3 regions of the Guyparkeria sp. TX1 genome follow, and region 2 is predicted to be linked to each of the others. Evidence: predicted binding sites of a transcription regulator. Region 2 holds the regulator's gene; each other region holds the start of a gene.
The links. The regulator sigma-54, encoded in region 2, starts transcription at its own class of promoters, with help from an activator protein. The targets are predictions, from matches to a motif close to TGGCANGNTNCNTGCTT.

Region 1 (7,630 bases), 670 kb from region 2:
AACCTCGCCCAAGCAGCTGGCTGTGCTGTTTTTGGGCTTCGCCTCCGGCCTGCCGCTGCTACTGACCTCCGGCACGCTGCAGGCCTGGCTGACGATGGAGGACATCGACCTCAAGACCATCGGCCTGTTCGCGCTGGTCGGCCTGCCCTACACGCTCAAGTTCCTCTGGGCACCGATCCTCGACCGCTTCGCCGTGGGCCATTTCGCCCGCCGCCGCGGCTGGATACTGCTGACCCAGGTGTTGATCGCCGTCGGGCTGCTGGGCCTGGCGATCAGCGATGCCCAGACGCAGATCTGGCAGATCGCGATCTTCGCCCTGATGGTCGCCTTCCTCTCGGCCACGCAGGACATCGCCATCGACGCCTGGCGTACCGATACCCTCGACGCTCCCGAACGCGGGCTCGGCGCGGCGGTATTCGTCATGGCCTACCGCATCGGCATGCTGGTCGCCGGTTCGGCGGCACTGGTGATGGGGGACCACATCGGCTGGCCGTTGACCTACACCATCATGGCGGCACTGATGGGCGTGGGCATGGTCACGGCCTGGTTCGCCCCGGAGAAGGACACGCGCGATCTTGCACCGCAGACCATGCGCGAAGCGGTCATCGGGCCGATGAAGGCATTCTTCTCCCGCCCCGAGGCCTGGGCGCTGATCTTCCTGGTCATTCTCTACAAGTTCGGCGATGCCTTCGCCGGCACGCTGACGACCGCCTTTCTGATCCGCGGCGCGGGCTTCACCGCCACCGATGTCGGCCTGATCAACAACGGCGCCGGGCTGATCGCGACAATTATCGGCGGGCTGTTCGGCGGGCTGTGGATGGTCAAGCTGGGCCTGTTCCGCGCCCTGATGCTGTTCGGCGTGCTCCAGGCGATCACCAACCTCGGTTACGCCTGGCTGTACGAATGGAACAGCTACGGGCTGATGGTGGCGGTTATCTCGCTGGAGAACTTCGCCGGCGGACTGGGCACCGCCGCCTTCGTCGCCTTCCTGATGGCGCTTTGCGACAAGGAATACTCCGCCACCCAGTACGCCCTGCTCTCGGCCATCGCCGCGCTGGGGCGCATCTATCTCGGGCCGACCGCCGGTTTCATCGTCGAGGCCGTCGACTGGACGATCTTCTTCCTCCTCACCTTCCTGGCCGCCCTGCCCGGTCTGTGGCTACTGTGGCGCGCGCGGCACACCATTCGTCGACTCGACCAGTAAGGCCGCGCGAGGCGGGAACCTCTCAGGCCAAGGCAGGTCCCGTCTTCTATACTGGAGCGAGCCGACAACGACCGGGAGTAACGGCATGAAAGGACGTATTGGACGAATACTGGTCGCGACGGGCGCGGCCCTCGTGATCGGCCAGGCCAACGCCATGGCCCAACCGCCGGAGCACGCCGGCCAACCGCAGAAGGCACAGGGCGCGCCGGAAAAGGCGGAGAAACAAGGCATGGCCAACCCGCCGGAGCGCCACGCCGAGCGTGAACGCAACACCTCGCGCTACCATATCTCCACCCGCGAACGGACGTACATTCAGGACTGGTACAGCCGCAACCTGCCGCCGGGCCTGGCCAAACAGGGCAAGGTCCCGCCGGGGCATGCCAAGCGGCTCGAGCGCGGCTCAACGTGGCCGCCACGTGATGTGGAATATGAGCGCCTGCCGCGCGAACTGGTGCGCCAGCTCTCTCCGCTGCCGGACCACATGCGCTACTACCGGGTGGGCCCCGACGTGGTGATCGCCGACACCGCCGGCAACGTCGTCAGCGACATTGTCTACGACATCCTCAATTGACAACCGGTCACGCCGCCACTCGGCGTTGTGGCCGGCGGCCAGCTAAACCGTTAAGATTCACCCTTTGCCGGACTAGCCTGTCCGCCACCATGAGCGGCGGCAGGTCCGGTCATGGAAGCTCTGCACGAATCCGATAATGCTCCGCGCGCCTTGTTCTCGAACGGCTCGCCAAGCCAGGGCGCTATCCGATTCGTGCAGAGTTTCCCAATTTACGCCAAGCCAGCGACCGACGACATGACCGCAGACGAGCATCAGGCCACCGACCCGAAACCGGAAACCACCGGCACCGACGCGGTCGAGACCACCCCAGAGGCCAGCCAGGAAGCAACCGCGCCGGCCGAACAAACCGTGGCCGAAGGCCAATCCGACAGCGCGCAGGGCGACCAGCCCCAACCTCAGGCAGAATCTGCGGCAGCGAACCAGCCGAAAAAGCCGCGCGTCCACCCGCGTGAGGCGGTCAAGCAGTTCGAGGCCGCTTGGCCGGAGGCGTTTTCCTCCGACCCGAAACAGGTCAAGCCGCTGGCCATCGGCATCCTCCAGCAGATCCTCGCCGATCGCCCGGCCGAGCTTGATGGGCTCAACTCCAAGGCCATCCGCGCGGCGATGAAGTTCTACACCTCGCGGCTGTCGTACCACATCGCCATGAAGAACGCCGAGCACCGCGTCGACCTCAAGGGCGAGCCGGCCGAACCGGTCGATGACAAGGCACGAGGCCACGCCGAGGAACAGATCAAGGCCATCCACGCCGCCCGCGACGCCAAGCGCGCCGAGCAGGGCGAAACTGAAGAAGGCAGCGAGAAGAAGCCACGCCGCCCCCGCAAACCGGCAGACAAGGGGCCGCGCAAGGCAGCCAATGGCGGCCAAGGTGACAAGGCACGGTCAGGACAGGAAGGCAACAAGCGCCGCAATGACCGTCGACCGAACAAGTCCGGCGAATCGCGCAAGTCAGAACAGGCCGATCCGGCGCTGAAGAACCTCAGCATGGAAGAAAAGCTCGACCGACTCGCCCAGCGCTTCGGCCAGGACGGCGTGAAGTAATACCCACGGTCGTGGGATCGGGCCCCGCCGGCGAAAGCCGCCTGGGCGACTCCGCTGTTCTCAGCCTTTTAAGCGGCTGATTTCCACCACACCGTTCAAATCCGGCACACCGGGGCCCCCGCGCCTTGCCTCGTCACCGATGAATTGCCGGGTCGGAGCGACAGGGACGCCGCTCCGAGGTTCGCGCGACACGACGTCGCGTCGAACCGGGCCCGACAGCAAGTCAGCGGTGAAGGGGAAGGTCTGCACGAATACGATGCCGCTCTGCGCGTCTTGAGGCGGGCAGATGCAAGGCGCCCGTTCGCCGCGGAAGAGTCATTCTCTTCCCAAGGACGGCAACGCAGCAGATGCCCGCCTCAAGACGCGCCCTGCGGGGCCTTGCGAGTCGCCCGCGTTCGGCGTTGCGCCGTCTTGACGTGGCCATCGGCACGCCAGCGACGCCGCGCCTTGATCACGAACGACTCGCAAGGCCAGAGTGGTATCGGATTCGCGCAGCCCTTCCCCCTGGAAGCCCGAAGGGCCAAGGCGCCGGGGTGTCCTTGTCTTTGGGCACTTTCTATTGGACAAGCAATAGAAAGTGGCTCGGGCGTGGTCACCCTCGCCGAAACGGAGACAAGCAGCTTCATAAACGCCCGAAAGCTATACCACCTTCACACCAAGGTGCCTTGCTCCGATCGATCAACATAGATCCGCCGGGACTCGCGCCGTGGGCGCGATTCATTTGCCGGGCAAACTCCCACGGGTCCGGCTGTCCCCGAACGGCGGCGGCAGCAAACTGTTCGCCCGATCATCCAACACCATACCTAGCAACACGCCCCCCCATGAGCCGATCCAAACGCAATCGCCCCATCCGCCGCTGGATCTGGCGAATCATCCTGCTGGCGCTGCTCGCCTTCCTGCTGGTCCAGCTATGGTTCTTCGTGCAGGTCTGGCACCTGCGGGACAACAACCCTGAGACCACCGCCTTCATGCGCGAGCGCCTGGAACTCCTGCGAGGCATTCGCCCGGACATTACGGCCCAACAAATCTACGTGCCCTACGACGCCATCAGTCCGGCCGCCCGCCGTGCCGTGGTCGCCTCCGAGGACGACCGCTTCATGGACCACTGGGGCATCGACCTGGTGGGCTTACGTCACGCCATGGAACGTAACCTCGAAGCCGGCGAGATCGTCGCCGGGGGATCGACCATCACACAGCAACTGGCAAAGAACCTGTTCCTATCCGCCGGCCAGTCACTTTGGCGCAAGGGCCAGGAAGCGCTGATCGCCCTGATGCTGGAAGGCGTGCTGGGCAAGCGCCGGATTCTCGAGCTGTATCTGAACTACGCCGAATGGGGCGACCTGCTCTACGGCGTCGAGGCCGCCGCCCGCCACTACTACGGCAAGTCAGCCAGCGGCCTGACCCGACACGAATCCGCCCGTCTGGCCGCCATGCTGCCCAACCCGCGCTTCTACCAGGACAACCGCAACGCGCGCGGATTGCAGGTGAGGACCGATGCGGTGCTCGGCCGAATGGAATACTCAAAGACGCCTTGAGTCAGCGAATAACGGAGCCATCAGAGGCGGGCAAAGACTTTTGACCTCTTTTCCGTATCACGGGGAAACTGGAGATGGTCGCAGTCGCTATGAGCTAATTGCCTCTGACCCCTTTTTTACTGGGAAGCTGCTCATCTGGCGGCCATGCTCCCCAATCCGCGCTTCTACCAGGACAACCGCAACGCACGCGGATTGCAGGTCAGGACCAACGCGGTGCTGGGCAGAATGGAATACTCGAAGACGCCTTGATTCCGGTACAACCGGGGTTATCTCATCGATTCGGACACTCGCCACCAACACGTGAACGAGCCCCTCCCCCCTTTAAGGCGAATTACCCCTGACCCCCTTTTCCACCCCAGGTACCTGATTCCATCCACCGCGACAAAGTAGTCCCGAAACACGAACGTAAGGAGATGTTCCACCCGCGCTCGAGATGCGCTGACACAAAAAAGCCGCCCAACGGGGCGGCTCTTAATTATTAGCCGGCTATTCGTGAAGCGAAATTACGGTCGGCATGCACTCGGAAGATACTTATCTTCCAAACCATCACAATCCCAACTGGAGATCTGGCCCGACGTCTCAACGTTAGGTGTAATTGTCAAGTTCGAATCAGTGATACCAGCAAGCACACCGTCATCAAAAGTCACCGTGATCGTACCGGTGCCGTCAGTAGCAACCGCAACAGTGCTGAAATACTTCCCGTTCAGCTCACTAGCCGCAGTGGTGATGGCAGAATCGCTACCGACACCTGTCAATGTGCCATTCTCAGAGGAAAACACAGCGATGTCTGCACGAAGACCCGCAGTGGAGGTGAAACCCTCGGACGCCTGCGCACGAGCGGTGTAATCTTGGTATGCCGGCAGCGCGATGGCAGCCAAGATACCGATAATCGCCACGACGATCATCAGCTCGATCAGGGTAAAACCCTTCTGAACCTGCTTGTTCATTTGCTTCATCATTCGTGAAATTCTCCTTTGGAGCGTTGATCAACCGGGCCTCCTGGCCCATAGGCCCCTTATACGCAAGCACGCCCCGTGCCAGCTATCGCAAACGGCATGCCAGGGCCGGCGGACATGGGGTATGCGACGTGTCGCCGCCAGCCCTGCGTCAAGTCCCGACGCGCACCGAGCACCTACTGTCACGAGTTGACACACTGTTTCGCAGAACTTTAAGGCTGGGATCACAAAACAAGCAAACGCAAAAAGCCCCGGCAGATGCCGGGGCCCTGATTCCACTTGGCTGCGAAACCGTTATTCGCCCACCGCGACCTCATCCTTGATTGTCGCGATGGTTTTCTCACCGATACCCTCGACCTCGGCAAGCTGGTCGACCGACTCGAAGCGTCCGTGCTCGGAGCGGTATTCCACGATGCGCTCGGCGTAGACCTGGCCGATGCCGTTGAGGGTAACCAGCTCCGCCTTGGATGCCTCGTTGATATTCAACGGCTCCGCAGCGAATGCCGGAGGGGCGAGTAACAGCGCGGCACCGATGGCGGCCGCGCGTACGGAATGGGTGAGTCCTTTCATCATCCTACCTCCTTGTACACGTGGGATGGTTGTACCTTACGCGGGCCGATCCCACATGCATATCAGCATATTCCTAATATGCTGTAGGAGTTTACGGTTTAGATTGTAGGAATATGCCTACAGGGCTCCGCTCTACCCAACCCTTCCGGCACTAAGTGGAATCGGGAGGCTCTCCGACGTGGACTGTTGGGCTAAAGCCCAACCCACAGAACTGGCCTCTGGTGACCGCGGAGGCCGAGAAGTCCTTAGGAAAACGAAGAAAGCAACTCACGCCGCACAAGAAAAACCCCGTCCAGCTAATGCTGCGACGGGGCTTTCAATTGGGAGCCTGGCGTTGACCTACTTTCACATGGGGAGGCCCCACACTATCATCGGCGATGCGGCGTTTCACTGCTGTGTTCGGGATGGGAACAGGTGGTTCCACCGCTCTATGGACGCCAGGCGAAGGGGTAGCCGCCCGGCGTGAGCCGGACGGCAGTAAAGTGAATGCGGTATGTACGGGGTATCCGTGTGTGTCGCTTTGGCGTTATATGGTCAAGCCGCACGGGTGATTAGTACGGGTTAGCTGCATGCATTACTGCACTTCCACATCCCGCCTATCAACGTGGTGGTCTTCCACGGCCCTTCAGGGGGCTCGAAGCCCCGGGGAGATCTCATCTTGGGGTTGGCTTCCCGCTTAGATGCTTTCAGCGGTTATCCAATCCGAACTTAGCTACCCGGCAGTGCCACTGGCGTGACAACCGGAACACCAGAGGTTCGTCCATCCCGGTCCTCTCGTACTAAGGACAGATTCCCTCAAATCTCCAACGCCCACGGCAGATAGGGACCGAACTGTCTCACGACGTTCTGAACCCAGCTCGCGTACCACTTTAAATGGCGAACAGCCATACCCTTGGGACCTGCTTCAGCCCCAGGATGTGATGAGCCGACATCGAGGTGCCAAACACTGCCGTCGATATGGACTCTTGGGCAGTATCAGCCTGTTATCCCCGGAGTACCTTTTATCCGTTGAGCGATGGCCCTTCCATACAGAACCACCGGATCACTAGAACCGTCTTTCGACCCTGTTCGACGTGTCTGTCTCACAGTCAAGCTGGCTTATGCTCTTGCACTAACCGCACGATTTCCGACCGTGCTTAGCCAACCTTCGTGCTCCTCTGTTACGCTTTCGGAGGAGACCGCCCCAGTCAAACTACCCACCATGCACGGTTCCCGATCCGGATAACGGACCTGGGTTAGAACACCAAACATACCAGGGTGGTATTTCAAGGTTGGCTCCACCAGAACTGGCGTCCTGGCTTCAAAGCCTCCCACCTATCCTACACAAGTAGGTTCAGTATTCAGTGCAAAGCTGTAGTAAAGGTTCACGGGGTCTTTCCGTCTTGCCGCGGGTACACTGCATCTTCACAGCGATTTCAATTTCACTGAGTCTCGGGTGGAGACAGCGCCGCCATCGTTACGCCATTCGTGCAGGTCGGAACTTACCCGACAAGGAATTTCGCTACCTTAGGACCGTTATAGTTACGGCCGCCGTTTACCGGGGCTTCGATCAAGGGCTTCTCCGAAGATAACCCCATCAATTAACCTTCCGGCACCGGGCAGGCGTCACACCCTATACGTCCTCTTTCGAGTTTGCAGAGTGCTGTGTTTTTGATAAACAGTCGCAGCGGCCTGGTCACTGCAACCCCCTTCGGCTAACGGAGCAAGTCCGATCACCTAACGGGGGCGCACCTTCTCCCGAAGTTACGGTGCTATT
Region 2 (7,630 bases):
CAACCTCGCCGACGAGCTCGCCCTACCCCGGGATACGGCCAGCGGTTATGCCCAGCGTCTCGACAATCCCATCAGTTGGCAATACGACGAGGCAGGCCAACTTGCCTACCAGCTTCAGAGCACGCAGGCCATCCAGCTTGACCAGACAGCAACGGGAGACCGCTACGAGCTCGACTCCCCGCGAGTCACCCTGCTGGATGCCGATCCGGCCGTGCCGCCATGGACACTGCGTGCCGAACGCGGCACGGTGACCGATCGAGGCGAGACCGTCGAACTGGCGGGATCGGTTCACGCCCAGCGCGAGCCACACCAGGAGCGCGGGCTGCTGGAATTGACCACCGAACAACTCTGGCTTTACCCGGCACAGCGCCGGGCACGCACGGATGTCCCGGCTCGATTCAGCGAGACCGCGCCGGACGGCACGCCGCGCTGGCACAGTAACGCCGAAAAGATAGCCCTCGACTGGGGCATCGAGGTCCTGACCCAGACCGGGCAGGTTCGCGACGAAATCCAACCGGGTTCAACCGGTAAAACCGACTAACCCACCCGACTCGGCACGGCAGGAACGCCGCCCCGACGCCGGCGAGAAGGCAGGAAGATCACATCATGCACATCCCGACGCATTTCATCCGCTCACGCCGCAGCCACGCAAACCGGCTCGGGACACTCGGCCTGGCGCTGATGATCGGCCTCGGTGCCCAGCCAGTCCTCGCTGCTCAGGCCGACCGGACGCAGCCGGTCAAGGTTCAGGCAGACAAGAAGGTGACCAAGTACCAGGAAGGCACCAGCGTCTACACCGGTGACGTGGTAATCGATCAGGGCAGCCTGCACGCCACCGGCAACCGCGCCACGCTCTACCTCGAGGACGGCGAGCTGGTACGGGCCGTGCTCGAGGGCCGTCCCGCCACCTTCCGGGAGCGCGATGACGAAGGCAATTGGGTCGAGGGCGAGGCGCGCGAGGCCGACTACCGCACGGGCGAGGGCTCGGTCGTTCTTACGGGCGAGGCATGGCTCAAACGTACCGGGGACGAGATCCGGTCCGAGCGCATCACCTACGATCTCGGCACTGAGGTGGTCGAGGCCGGTGAGGAAGGCGGCAAAGCACGTGTCGAGATGACCCTGCAGCCACGCAACAAGAAAGACGACAACGGTGGGGACTGACGCGACCATGACCGAGGCGACCACCCAATCTCACCTTGCCGCTCAACAGCAGCGCCACGCCCTGCTCGAGGTCAAAAGCCTGTCGAAGAGTTATGGGGCTCGCCCGGTCGTGCGCGACGTGTCGTTGAGCGTCGAGGCCGGCGAGATCGTTGGCCTGCTCGGTCCCAATGGAGCCGGCAAGACGACCAGCTTCTACATGATCGTCGGGCTGGTCGGCGTCGATCAGGGCGCGGTCTATCTCGATGGCCGCGACATCACGCACACGCCGATCGACCGGCGCGCCCACCTCGGGCTGGGTTACCTGCCGCAGGAACCCTCGGTCTTTCGCAAGTTGACCGTGCGCGAGAACATCCTCGCCATTCTCGAGCTGCGCCGCGATCTGGATCGCGCCACGCGTCCTCGAGCGCTTGACGAGTTGCTCCGGGAGCTCCACATCACCCACATCGCCGACTCCAAGGGCCAATCCCTCTCCGGTGGCGAGCGTCGTCGCGTGGAGATCGCTCGGGCACTCGCCGCCAACCCCCGAGCCATGCTGCTCGACGAACCATTCGCCGGGATCGATCCGATCTCGGTGATCGATATCCAGCGCATCATCGAGCACCTGCGTGATCGCGGCATCGGCGTGCTGATCACCGACCACAACGTTCGCGAAACCCTCGGCGTGTGCAAGCGGGCCTACATCGTCTCCGACGGCACAATCCTGGCGCACGGCACGGCCGAGGAGTTGCTGGCTAACCAGTCGGTTCGGGACGTCTACCTGGGCCACGATTTCACCTTGTAATGCCCCCCACCGGACGTCCGACCGGCGAAATAGGCAAGGTGGCTTCCGAGCCGAAATCGTTGGCATAGTGCGCCTCCGATCGGCTAAACTCGATCTCATGCAAATTGCGTGCGCACTCCCCCTTCATGGCCTGTTCCCGGGCTTGACAACACCCACGGCAGCCGAACCCTTGGCTCGCTCCAAACTCGGCGCCGGTGCCACCGCGGAGGGTTCGACATGGCCGGCATGAAGGCAGGACTCGAACTTCGCCTGGGGCAGTCGCTGGCGATGACGCCGCAACTGCAGCAATCAATTAAGTTGCTGCAGCTCTCCACCCTGGAACTGAGCCTCGAGATTCAGCAGGCACTCGACAGCAACCCATTGCTCGAGGTCGCGGAAGACGAGCAACCCGAGGAAGACACCACCGATAAGGATGCCAACGAGGAGCAGGACCCTGGCGTGCAGGCCGGCGAGGAACTGCTCGAGGACCGCAAGGACAAGTCGGCCGACGACGACCTGGTGGTGGACTCGTCCTGGGATGATTACTACGAGTCCGATGGCAGCACCCCTCTTAGCGCCAACACCCCCGGCGACGACTACGACCCCTTCGCGACCCAATCGACCGGGGAGGACAATCTCCGCGATCACCTGCTAAGCCAGATTCATCTGGCCACGCTGTCGGAGACCGACCGCCGGATCGCCACGGCACTGATCGAATCCATTGAACCGTCCGGCTATCTCGAGGAGCCCCTCGAGGAACTCGTCGCCTTGCTCAAGGACGAGCTGCCGGGAATCGATGTCGAGGAGGTTGAGGCCACGCTTCACTATATCCAGCGGCTCGACCCGGTGGGTGTCGGTGCGCGTTCGCTGGCCGAGTGCCTGATCATCCAGATCGACCAACGGCATGGCGACGACCCGGCGGCCGCCGATGCCCGTGCCGTCCTGGAGGGCGACTGGCTCGAGGCGATCGCCCGGCGGGAACTGCCACAGGTCACCAAGGGATTGGGCATCAGTCGAGAACGACTCGAATCGGCGCTGAGACTCATCCAGATGCTCGACCCACGCCCGGGGCTGTCCATCGGCGACACGGCGGCCGACTACATCAAGCCGGACGTGCTCGTGACGCATCGCGAGGATGGCTGGCACGTCGACCTCAACCCGGAAATCGCGCCACGACTGCGAGTGAACCAGACATACGCGGGCCTGATCGACCGCTCCAGCCGCGGCAAGGATGCCACCTACATCCGCAACCACCTGCAGGAGGCCCGCTGGTTCATCAAGAGCCTGCGCAGCCGCAACGAGTCACTGCTGAACGTCGCCCGCGAAATCGTGCGCCGGCAGATCGAGTTCTTCGAGCAGGGCGAAATCGCCATGAAACCCCTGGTCCTGCGCGAGATCGCCGAGACGCTCGAACTGCACGAATCGACGGTCAGCCGGGTGACCACCAACAAGTACATGCTCACCCCCCGGGGCGTATTCGAGTTCAAGTATTTCTTCTCCAGCCACGTCGGCACCAGCGACGGCGGCGAATGTTCCGCCACCGCCATCCGGGCACGCATCAAGAAACTGGTCGAGGAAGAAAATCCCAAGAAGCCCTTGAGCGATGCCAAGATTGCGACCATGCTTGGAGACGAGGGGATCGACGTCGCGAGACGGACGATCGCCAAATACCGCGAGGCGATGGGGATCGCCTCATCAACCGACCGCAAGCGATTGATATAACGCACTTATAAGGAGCGGCACATGCAGATAGACATCACCGGTCATCACGTCGACGTTACCGAGGCCCTCAAGGCCCACGTCCACGAGAAGTTCACTCGTCTTGAACGACACTTCGACAAGCTGGTGGATATCCACGTCATTCTGACCGTGGAACGCAAGGAAGCGCAGAAAGCCGAAGCCAACCTGCACGTCAGCGGTCAGGACATGCACGCCGAGGCGGTCACCGACGACATGTACGCCTCCATCGACGCCATGATCAACAAGCTCGACCGGCAGATCGTCAAGCACAAGGAAAAGCTGACCAGCCACCGCTGAGCCGGCCCCGCCGGCGTAATCGCCGGCGGATGATGGGAGGCACGCATTGATCGCTCCCTTCGCCACGTCGGAATCGGTGTTGCACAGCCGGCGCAACACGCTATGATGCGCGCCGATTCAACACATTCCCGCCCCGACCCGTGAGCGATCCTCGCGGCCAGTCGACCGACAGGGTGCTTAATGAATACTGCCGAGCTGTTTCCGATCCATCACATCCGGATCGACGAGCTGTACCAGAGCCGCAAGCGAGTCCTGGAGGTACTCTCCGGACTGTTGGCCGACGATGAACTGGGTGGCCAGCAGGCCACCCGCATCTTCGAGGCCCTGGTTGCCCGCGAACGGCTGGGCTGCACGGCGATCGGTCATGGCATTGCCGTGCCCCACGGCCGGGTCGATGACATCCTCACCCCGCGAGGTGCCCTGATCCGGCTGCGAGAAGGCGTGGACTTCGGCGCCCCGGATGGCGCCCCAGTCACCTTGGTGATCGGCCTGGTCATTCCCGAGGATTGCCCCGAACAACACCTGGAAATCCTCGGCCGCCTGGCCCGCCATCTCAACGATCCCGACGAGCGGGAGACCATCATGGAGGCCCAGAGCGCCGAGCGCGTTCAGGCGCTGATGGTAGAGTGGCTTAAGGACAGCGCAGAAGCGACCGCCAGCTAGAGGGCAGGTCTGCACGAATGGATAGCGTTACCCCGGGGACACCAGGGGTTCGGGTGCAAGGCGCGGTCCGCCGTCACTCACAAGGGGCGCAACGCCGAGTGGGGCGAACCCGCGAGCCAGAATGGCGATCGATTCGTGCAGACCTTCCCTAATTCGGGCTTACGCCCGACCATCGAGCCTTGATCGGCAAACGGGCAGGCCATGATCCCGAGCTTTACATACCGCCACCTCCCCTCCGATGCCGGCGACGGCGACTGGCAGCAGGCGCTTCCCGACGGCTGGGACACACCGGTTGCCGACGACCAACGCCTGGTCGGCCCGGCGAATCCCTGGATTCCCACGCGCGTCGCACTGATCTCCCCGGCGCTGCGTCACTACCTGCAATGCGGTGAAGAGTGCCTGCAGCGGGCCAATGGGCCGGTGGCGACGATCACCCCGCCGCGGGTGATCATTCTCAGCCAGGCACACGCTGACGTACTTGCCGACTGGCTCGATCGGCACGCCACGGTCCCGAGCATAGGGGCCGACATCCATATCCTGAGCAGCAGTGAGGACGATGAAACCATCGCTCGCCGGCTGCGGCGCCTGTGTGGCAACACGAACGAGGACTGGCGCCATGGCGTGTTCATGGAGGTCAGCGGGCTGGGGGTGCTGATCCGCGGCTCGGCGGGCATTGGCAAGAGCGAGGTCGCACTCGAACTCCTCAGCCGCGGTCACCGCCTGATCGCCGATGACGCACCGTGCTTCACCGTTCACGGCGAGGAAGTCACGGGCTCCTGTCCCGATCGCCTGTTCGGCCTGCTCGAAGTCCGGGGCATCGGCATCGTCGACATTCGCGAACTCTTTGGCAGCAACGCCCTCAAAACTCGCAAATACCTCCGCCTGATCGTCGATCTCTACCCCGGCGATGCCGGCCGTCCCATCGGTGCCGAGGAACGCCTGTTCGGTGATCGCGGTAACGAACGGGTCGCCGGCCAGACTATCCCCGTCTGGCGCCTGCCGGTAGCACCGGGGCGCAACCTCGCCGTCCTGTTGGAAACGATCGTGCGTCAGCGTAACCTCGAACGCCAGCGCGGCGGCCAGCCGGCCAGCCGGCAGATCGCGCGGCTGTTCGCCGACGGCGAGATCCCCCCGCGACCCGACGAAAAACCGGAGGCCTGGTCATGACCAGACCGTTTCCGCGCCTGATACTCGTCACGGGGCAATCCGGCTCCGGCAAGTCCGTGGCCCTGGCCGCGCTGGAAGACAGCGGGTTCTACTGCATCGACAACCTGCCACCGGACCTGCTCGACCATCTCGCCGAAAGCTACCTGGAAGGCGGTATCGTCGCCCGGGGGATCGCCATCAGTATCGATGCGCGCGCACCGGAGCAATCGCTGGCCAGCCTCCCCGACCGGATCGACCGACTCAAGGAACGTCTGCCGGAACTGCAGATCAGCAGCCTGTTCCTCGAGGCCGATCGTCAACGCCTGATCACCCGGTTTTCCGAGACGCGACGACGCCACCCCCTCTCCTACCAGATCGAGAACCTGGTCGAGGCGATCGCGCGCGAAGGGCAATTGCTGATGCCGATCCGTGCCTACGCGGACCTGGTCATCGACACCAGCCTGACCACCGTCCACCAGCTACGCGAGGACGTGCGTGCCCGTCTGATCGGTGAAAAAGAGGCCGGGCCGCGCATCCTGATCCAGTCGTTCGGCTTCAAGTTCGGCATTCCGCTCGATTCCGACTTTCTCTTCGACGTGCGTTTTCTGCCCAACCCGCACTGGTCGGCGGCACTTCGCTCGCACAGCGGTCTCGATCAACCGGTCGTCGACTACCTCGAACAACACCCCGTGACCCACGAGACCCGTACGCGTATCGCGGACTTTCTCACACACATGCTGACCGAGGCGAGCCACAGTGATCGCAGTTACCTCACCTGCTCGATCGGCTGCACCGGCGGCAAGCACCGCTCGGTCTACATCGTCGAGCAGATTGCCCGTGACCTGCGACCGGCCTTCGCCAACCTGGTGGTCCGGCATCGTGATCTCGGCAACCACTGAACCGTGGCGACGGCCCCTGTCTCGAACCGGTTTTTCGGTATGATGCGGGTTTCGTCGACCGCGACCGAGGAAGCACTCCCGCAATGACCGTCGGAATCCTGCTGATCTGTCACAACGACATCGGAGGCCAGTTAATCGAGACGGCCACCGACATGCTCGAGCGTCTTCCCACCCGGCTCGACCACCTCGACGTCCGTCAGGACGACGACCCGATCGATCTGCTCAACGCCGCCCGCCGCAGCGTCGCCGACCTCGACAGTGGCGAGGGCGTGCTGGTGATGACCGACATGTACGGCTCCACCCCGTCGAACATCGCCCACCGCTTGCGTGACCAGCACGACGTGCAGGTGCTGTCGGGCGTGAATCTCCCCATGCTGGTCCGTGCCCTGAACTATCCTCGCCTGCCGCTCGAGCAGATGACAGCCAAGGCCCGCAGTGGGGGGCGCGAGGGCATCATCCAGGAAGGAGCGACCGACCGGCCATGAACGAGAGCACCGCGCCCGTCGTCCAGCGGGAGTTGACCCTGCGCAATCGTCGCGGCCTGCACGCCCGCGCTGCCGCGCGCTTTGCCGCCACCGCCGAACAGTTCGAAAGCGAGATCGAGGTCGAATTCAACGACCGCCGTGTCAACGGCAAGTCGATCATGGGCCTGATGATGCTGGCCGCCGCCTGTGGCAAGACGATCACCGTCACCGCCACCGGCGACGATGCGGCCCAGGCTATCGAGGGGATCGCCGAACTGGTCGATGCCCGTTTTCACGAATCCGAATAAGAGAGACGGAGTACAACATGCAGCGTAGAGGCAACTCAGCGAAAGATGGTTATGTCGGCATCGACAACGACCGAGACGGTGGCATGACGTTCCATGGCCGCCTGGTGCTCGACGCCCGCGTGTTCGGACTGATTCCGGAAGACGAGACCTGCGAAGGCTGGGAGCTTGGCCGCCTGCAGGGACTGGCCGACC
Region 3 (7,630 bases), 910 kb from region 2:
GGCATTCGCCGGGACGCTCAAGGGCTGGGGACAGCTGGTGATGTTGCGCCACGACGGCGACTTCCTTTCGCTCTACGCCCACTGCCGCTCGCTGGATGTCGCCAAGGGCGATCGCGTGGCACGCGGCGAGCGCCTTTGCACCTCGGGAATCATCGATGCCGACCAGGAAGGCTTGTACGTGGAGGTCCGCCGGGGTAACCGTCCGATCGACCCGGGCCGCTGGCCGGCATGGCGCAAGGTGGTCGGCGGCTGACCGAGCCTCGGTGGCGCCCGGTCCCGTCGTGTTCTAATCAAGGGAGTTCCGAGCCCACTAATAGGCTCGCGGCCGGGGCCTTGACCATGGCATAGTTGACGACAATCGTGTGTCGGGCAGGGCTGCCCCGCCGAGGACAACACGCCACGGGGTTCGAGCCGAATGCCCAGGAAAGCGATCACGGCGCCATCTTGCGCCTTGATTGCCGGGTAGTCGCCCCCACCGTCACAGGAACAACACGAAACGCCCAGCCGGGGTTATCCCCGGCGTAACGACCGCAACACCGGCCCGATTGGGCCCACTACCGCTAATTAATATCTAGAGAGCACACCATGACCACTTGGATCCGCAAGGCCTCGAACCTGGGCATCGCCGCCTTTTTCGGCTTTGCCATTGCGATTGCCGTCAACGCGATGGCCGAACGACCGGCCGAAACCAACGGCGACGTCCCACTGGAGCAGCTGCGGACCTACTCCGACGTGCTCGACCGGGTACGTTCGGATTACGTCGATGACATCAGCGAGGGCGAGCTGATCGAGAATTCCATCCGCGGCATGATCTCGGAGCTCGATCCCCACTCGGGCTACCTCGACGACGAGGAATTCAAGAGCCTGCGCGAGTCCACTTCCGGCGAGTTTGGCGGGCTGGGCATCCAGGTGGGCATGAAGGACGGCGTACTGACGGTCATCGCCCCGATCGACGACACCCCGGCAAAACGCGCCGGGCTCGAGGCGGGTGACAAGATCATTCGCATCGATGGCGAGCTCACCCAGGACATGGACCTGGAAGAAGCCGTCAAACGCATGCGCGGCAAGCCGGATACCGACATCGAGCTGACCATCGCCCGCGAAGGCGAGAAAAAGCCGCTCGAGTTCACCATCACCCGCGCCATCATCAAGACCGAGTCGGTCAAGCACGAACTGCTCGAGCCCGGCATGGGCTACATCCGGGTCTCGCAGTTCCAGTCACGCACCGTCGAGCAGATGCACGAAGCGCTCGACGCCCTGGTCGATGAAAACGATGACGAGGCGCTCAGGGGCCTGGTGCTCGACCTGCGCAACAACCCGGGTGGCGTGCTGGACGGCTCGGTCGAGATGGTCGACGCCTTCCTCGAGAAAGGCCAGATCGTCTACACCAAGGGTCGCGTCGCCGACGCCAAGATGAGCTTCGAGGCCAGCAGCGGTGATCGTCTCGACGGCGCGCCGATGGTCGTGCTGGTCAACGGCGGTTCGGCATCGGCCTCCGAGATCGTCGCCGGCGCGCTGCAGGACAGCGGCCGGGCGCTGGTCATCGGCGAGAAGACCTTCGGCAAGGGCTCGGTCCAGTCCATCATGCCGTTGTCCAACGGCGGCGCCCTGCGCCTGACCACCGCGCGCTACTATACCCCGAGCGGCCGCTCCATCCAGGCCGAGGGCATCAAGCCGGACGTCACCGTTCATCAGCTCAAGGTCAGCGACATCGAGGATGTGTTCTCCATCTCCGAGGCCAGCCTCGCCGGCCACCTGACCAACGGCGACTCGGACATGATGGATGCCATCAAGCAGGCGGAGAGTGGCGAGGACGACGAGGAGCGTGAGCCGCTGGTCATTCGCGACTACCAGCTCTATGAGGCGCTTAACATGCTCAAGGGCATGGTGATCGTCAGCAAGAACACCCACCGCTGATCGCACGGCACACGAGGAGGAAGCACGACATGGCAAGCAAGGCTCTGGTCCTTCTGGCGCCCGGGTTCGAGGACCTGGAGGCCATCACCACCATCGACATCCTGCGCCGTGGCGGGATCCAGGTGGAGGTCGCCGCGCTGCACGAAGACGAGGTAACCGGTTCGCGCGGCACCACGGTGGTCGCCGACACCAACCTCACGCTGCTCGACGAGAGTCGGGTCTTCGATGCCATCGTCCTGCCCGGGGGCCAGCCCGGGGCGAACAATCTCGCCGCCGACAAGCGGGTACTCAGGCGCCTGCAGGACCAGTCGGTTGCCGGGCGCTGGATCGGTGCCATCTGTGCCGCGCCGAAGGTGCTGGCCACCGCCAACCTGCTCAAGGGTCGTCGCATCACGCATTTCCCCGGCGCGCTCGATGCCACCGAGGCGCAGGGTGCCGAGGTGACCGACGAGGCCGTGGTAGTCGACGGCAACCTGGTCACAGGCCGCGGACCGGGCGTGGCGATGGACTTTGCCCTCGCGCTGGTCGAACAGCTGGCCGGACGCGAGACCCGCGACGCGGTGGAATCCAAGCTCGCCCGTTGAATCCCTCCATCGACAATCGTCCCGATCACGCCCCGCGCCTGCCCATCCGGCAGGCGTTTTCCGTTGTGACCTCAGGAAGCTCTGCACGATTCGATGGCATCTCTGGCTCGCGGGTTTGTCCGCAATCAAGACGCCGGCCCGAAGGCGGGCTCGTTGCCCGTCAAGGGACGGCAACGCCGAATGCGGGCAAACCCGCGAGCCCCGTTCGGGCGGGCCCCCAAGGGCCCATCTGCAGCGTTGCAGCCCTTGTGAAGGGCGACGGCCCTTCACGGCGGACTGCGCCTTGCATCTGGGCCCTTGGAGGTCCCGCAGAGACGTCATCGAATCGCGCAGAGCTTCCTTCATGAGCCAGCCACCCCCGTCAACTGGCTACGTCACCCCAGCCGCAACGATCGAGCGCGAGCTGGAGGTCAAGAAAAGCCGCTTTATCGCCCGTGCCGGGCCGGTCGCGGACCGCCGGGCGGCCCTGACCTTCGTCGAGGCAGTGAAGGCGGACTACCCGGACGCGCGCCATCATTGCTGGGCCTACCTGGTCGGCAACCCGGAAACCGCCGCCAGCGCGGCGATGAGCGATGACGGCGAACCGAGCGGCACGGCCGGCAAGCCGATCCTCAACGTGATCCAGCACAAGGGCATCGGTGACGTGATCGTCGTGGTGACGCGCTACTTCGGCGGGGTGAAGCTGGGTGCCGGTGGCCTGGTGCGCGCCTATGCCGGGTCGACACAGCAGGTACTCGCCGAACTCCCCCTGGACGAACATCGCCCGCAGCGGGCCTTTACCCTGGCGCTCGACTTTGCCGACGAGCAGCCGTTGCGACACTGGTCGGACCAGTACGGGGCGCAACTGCTGTCGATCGACTACGGCAACCGGGTGACCGCACGGCTGGACGTACCCGTCGAACAGGTTGACGCCTTCGAGGCCTTCCTTGGCGCCCAGGGCATCGAACGGCTCGAGCCGCCCAACGACGACTGAGCACCACCGACGATACGTGTCGATAGACGCAAAAAGGCCCGGGCTGTTGCCCGGGCCTCGCTCTTGCTGACACGTCCCTGTGTCGTCGAATGGCTCGATATGTCCTTACTTGGTGGTGAACTCGGGGTAGGCCTCCATGCCGCACTCGACCGAATCGACGCCTTCCTGCTCGTCCTCATCGCTGATGCGCAGGCCCATGACGGCCTTGAGGATCAGCCAGATGATTAGGCTGGCGACGAAGACAAAGCCACCGATCAGGGCAAGACCCGCCAGCTGTCCGCCGAGGGTCGCCTCGTCGTTCGACAGCAGTACCGCCAAGACGCCCCAGACACCGGCCACGCCGTGGACCGACAGGGCACCGACCGGGTCGTCGATACGGATCTTTTCGAAGCCGAGGATCGAGAAGACCACGATCACGCCGCCGATCGCACCGATCAGGGTGGCCATCAGGGCAGACGGGGAAGCCGGGTCGGCGGTGATGGCGACCAGACCGGCCAGCGCGCCGTTGAGCACCATGGTCAGGTCGACCTTGCCGAAGGTCAGGCGCGAGGCGATCATCGCCGCGATCACGCCACCGGCAGCGGCGAGATTGGTGTTGGTGAACACCTGGGCGACCGCATTGGCCGAGTCGACATCGGAGACCTTGAGTTCCGAGCCGCCGTTGAAGCCGAACCAGCCCAACCACAGGATGAACGTACCCAGGGTCGCCAGCGGCAGGTTGGCACCCGGCAGGGCATTGACCTGACCGTTCGGACCGAACTTGCCCTTACGCGGACCAAGCAGCAGCACACCCGCCAGGGCGGCAACCGCACCGGTGAAGTGGACGATGCCCGAGCCGGCGTAGTCGGAGTAGCCCAGATCGCTCAGGATGCCGCCACCCCAGCTCCAGTAGCCCTGGATCGGGTAGATCAGGCCGGTGAGGACCACGGTGAAGGCGAGGAAGGCCCACAGCTTCATCCGCTCGGCGACCACGCCGGAGACGATGGACATGGCGGTGGCCACGAACACGACCTGGAAGAAGAAGTCGGCCATGTTGGAGTAGTAGATGTCGCCACCACTCGCCACGACCTCGGCCGCCGTGTTGTCGGCGCCCAGGAAGAAGCTCAGACCCGGGATGATGCTGGAGATGCCGTCGCCGTACATGATGTTGTAGCCGACCACCATGTACATCACGCAGGCGATCGAGAACAGCGCGATGTTCTTGGTCAGGATCTCGACGGTGCTTTTCGAGCGCACCAGCCCGGCCTCGAGCATGGTGAAGCCCGCTGCCATCCACATGACGAAGGCACCGGCGATCAGGAAGTAGAACGTATCGAGGGCATAGCCCAGTTCGATGACTTGAGTTTCCACGGTGAAATCCTCCGCTTAAAGGGCGTCCGCGCCGGTCTCGCCGGTACGGATGCGAATGGCTTCCTCGATCGGCGAGACGAAGATCTTGCCGTCGCCGATCTTGCCGGTACTCGCCGCGTTGGTGATCACCTCGATCACTTGGTCGGCCAGGCCGTCGTCGACGACCATTTCCAGCTTTACCTTGGGCAGGAAGTCGACCACGTACTCCGCGCCCCGGTAGAGCTCGGTGTGTCCTTTCTGGCGACCGAAGCCCTTGACCTCGGTCATGGTGATCCCTTTCACGCCGACGCCGCCGAGTGCCTCGCGGACGTCGTCAAGCTTGAAGGGCTTGATGATTGCGGTAATCAGTTTCATGTTTCTCTCCTCGGAAGCGGGCCGGCGCCGGGCCGACCCGTGGGTCCGTTATGGTTCGGTCGGATCAGAACGACTTGGACCAGCTGATCCACAGCTTCAGGTCGTCGGAATTCGAATCAGCCCATGCGTGATCCCCCGAGATATCAGCCATCTCCAAGTTGAAGCCGACCGAACCGAAATCGCCGACATCCTTGGAAAGGCCCGCGCTCCAGTGACCGTAGTCGAGTTCGTTGGTCGAGCTGTCGTTCTCGAAGCTGTAGTAGCCGTAGTAGAGGCTGCCGCTGTAACCGGAATCGCCGAACGGAACATCGACGCCGGCGTAGTAGTACAGGTCACCCGTATCGAAGGCAGCATCGTCACCGCTTGCCTGAGAATTGACCGTGTAGGCCAAACCGGCGGTGAGATAGCTGTAGGAGAGCGAGCCGTAGATCTCGCCGAAGTCGAGATCGTCGCCGTCCGGGTAGGCGTAGTAGATATAGCCGACGTCGTAACCGAGATCGCCGATACTGCCGCCGTAGCCGGCATACAGGTCGAGCTCGTAGCTGGTGCCGTCACCGAAGTCGACAGTGGAGGCCCAGGTGCCGGCGTAGAAGCCGGAGTCATGCCCGTAGTCGAGGCCACCCTGGACGGCCGCGCCGTCGTCGGTCTGGGTCACACCACGGAAGAAGTAGTTGGAAACCACACCGACATTGGCGGAGACCTCGGCCGCAGCCACGGAGGGCAGGGTGAGGGCCGACAGGCTGACGGCGGAAGCCATGGCGGTGGCAAGGCTGGTGGCGATAAGTGTCTTTTTCATGTCTGTGCTCCATCAGGTGAACGTTCGGGTTCGCCCAGGTCATTGCACCGCCCGTGCCAGTTGTGGTTTTCCTTTATTTATAGACACTTATAATCTCCGCCATCGGAATCGCTCTCGCCGCTCCGCGCACCGGCTCCCCAATTTGGGGACGGCGATTTTCGCTGCTGCCTCTTTATGGTGCGCCCCGCGCCCCGTGATTGCCCCGTAATTGCCCCGGCATCGCCCGGAGATCAGACCGGGGGCGGGTGATGATCGGGTGTGGTCATGCCGGGTCGCTTTGCCTTGCATCTGCCAGGGGTATCCCCAACAATCGGGATGCCGTCGACGACGAACCACACCGAGGTACCGAGATGTCCATCACCCACACGATCGAAGAGATCTCCCAACGCATCGAGCAGGCCATGCCCGAGAGCCTGCGCGAGGGCAAGCAGGAGTTCGACAAGGCGGTTCGCCAGGCCGTCAGCAATGGGTTTTCCCGCATGGATCTGGTCACGCGCGAGGAATTCGACGTGCAGACCCAGGTGCTCGCCCGCACCCGCGCCAAGCTCGAGGCGTTGGAGCAGCGCGTCGCCGAGATGGAAAAACACCACGGCGGCCAGCCCGAGAATGAAGAAGGCGACATGGCCAGCTGAACCCGGACCCGGCAAACCGGTTTCCGCGCCGGTTCGTTGAACAAGCCGTTGCCGACGGGCATGGATGCCCGGCCAGCAGCGGCCTCAGACCGACAATCCCCTCGCCGGCGCCGCGTTTTCCGCAAGGCCCGCCGGCCGACCTACCCACGACACGAGGCATACGGACATGCCCATCGCCAAGATTCACAGCCGGGCCCTGCTCGGCATTCACGCCCCCGCGGTCACCGTCGAGGCCCATGTCGCCCCGGGACTGCCGGCATTCACCCTGGTCGGGCTACCCGAGACCGCCGTGCGCGAATCCCGCGACCGGGTCCGTGCGGCGATCCTTTCCTCGGGCTTCGAGTTCCCGCCACGTCGGCTGACCGTCAATCTCGCCCCGGCCGACCTGCCCAAGGAAAGCGCGCGCTTCGATCTCGCCATCGCCCTGGCCATCCTCGCCGCCACCGGTCAGCTACCGGCGCCCGCCCGTGAACGATTGGCACATATCGAATGCCTGGGTGAGCTGTCCCTGGATGGCAGCTTGCGCTCGGTGCGCGGCAATCTGTCCGCCGCCCGGGCGGCGCGCGATGCCGGGCGGGAATTGCTCCTGCCAGCCGACGGCCAGGCGGAGGCGGAGCTCATCCCGGGGGTTGCCGGCCGAGGGCTACATCATCTGCGCGATCTGGTGGCCTACCTGGCGGGCGAGGCCGATCCCGTGCGACTGGAACACCGTCCACCCCCGCCGGTCGACCCGGCCATCAATGGCGATCTCGCCGACGTCCGCGGCCAACCGCGGGCCAAGCGCGCGCTGGCGATCGCCGCGGCTGGAAAACACAATCTGCTGCTGATCGGTCCACCGGGTGCCGGCAAGAGCATGCTGGCCCAGCGACTCGCCGGCATCCTGCCGCCGATGACCGAGGAAGAGGCGCTGGCCGCCGCCGAGGTGGCCACGGTCACGCCCGGTGGTTTCGACCCCACTCGCTTCGGTGAGCGCCCATTTCGCGCCCCGCACCACTCCGCCTCGGCCGTCGCGCTGATCGGTGGC

Region 1: a site for sigma-54 is predicted at 5,372-5,388, ahead of VWP12_RS01425 (pilin). Genes of this name have one in related genera too.
Region 3: a site for sigma-54 is predicted at 6,017-6,033, ahead of VWP12_RS02560 (TorF family putative porin). Genes of this name have one in related genera too.

What each region holds. Positions count from the first base shown of each region.
Region 1 covers NZ_CP144142.1:291,635-299,264, forward strand. Annotated here, with positions in the region: gene VWP12_RS01405 (AmpG family muropeptide MFS transporter) at 1-1,204, shown strand, start outside; gene VWP12_RS01410 (hypothetical protein) at 1,290-1,775, shown strand; gene VWP12_RS01415 (ProQ/FINO family protein) at 2,010-2,813, shown strand; gene mtgA (monofunctional biosynthetic peptidoglycan transglycosylase) at 3,635-4,348, shown strand; gene VWP12_RS01425 (pilin) at 4,852-5,295, opposite strand; gene VWP12_RS01430 (ComEA family DNA-binding protein) at 5,599-5,877, opposite strand; rRNA gene rrf (5S ribosomal RNA) at 6,201-6,316, opposite strand; rRNA gene VWP12_RS01440 (23S ribosomal RNA) at 6,405-7,630, opposite strand, start outside.
Region 2 covers NZ_CP144142.1:1,931,667-1,939,296, forward strand. Annotated here, with positions in the region: gene lptC (LPS export ABC transporter periplasmic protein LptC) at 1-541, shown strand, start outside; gene lptA (lipopolysaccharide transport periplasmic protein LptA) at 607-1,161, shown strand; gene lptB (LPS export ABC transporter ATP-binding protein) at 1,169-1,942, shown strand; gene VWP12_RS08925 (RNA polymerase factor sigma-54) at 2,168-3,643, shown strand; gene hpf (ribosome hibernation-promoting factor, HPF/YfiA family) at 3,665-3,958, shown strand; gene VWP12_RS08935 (PTS sugar transporter subunit IIA) at 4,139-4,621, shown strand; gene VWP12_RS08940 (hypothetical protein) at 4,823-5,788, shown strand; gene rapZ (RNase adapter RapZ) at 5,785-6,666, shown strand; gene VWP12_RS08950 (PTS sugar transporter subunit IIA) at 6,750-7,151, shown strand; gene VWP12_RS08955 (HPr family phosphocarrier protein) at 7,148-7,438, shown strand; gene VWP12_RS08960 (hypothetical protein) at 7,456-7,630, shown strand, end outside.
Region 3 covers NZ_CP144142.1:525,946-533,575, forward strand. Annotated here, with positions in the region: gene VWP12_RS02530 (murein hydrolase activator EnvC family protein) at 1-253, shown strand, start outside; gene VWP12_RS02535 (S41 family peptidase) at 586-1,917, shown strand; gene VWP12_RS02540 (DJ-1 family glyoxalase III) at 1,947-2,501, shown strand; gene VWP12_RS02545 (YigZ family protein) at 2,845-3,474, shown strand; gene VWP12_RS02550 (ammonium transporter) at 3,580-4,824, opposite strand; gene VWP12_RS02555 (P-II family nitrogen regulator) at 4,840-5,178, opposite strand; gene VWP12_RS02560 (TorF family putative porin) at 5,243-5,974, opposite strand; gene VWP12_RS02565 (accessory factor UbiK family protein) at 6,325-6,606, shown strand; gene VWP12_RS02570 (YifB family Mg chelatase-like AAA ATPase) at 6,773-7,630, shown strand, end outside.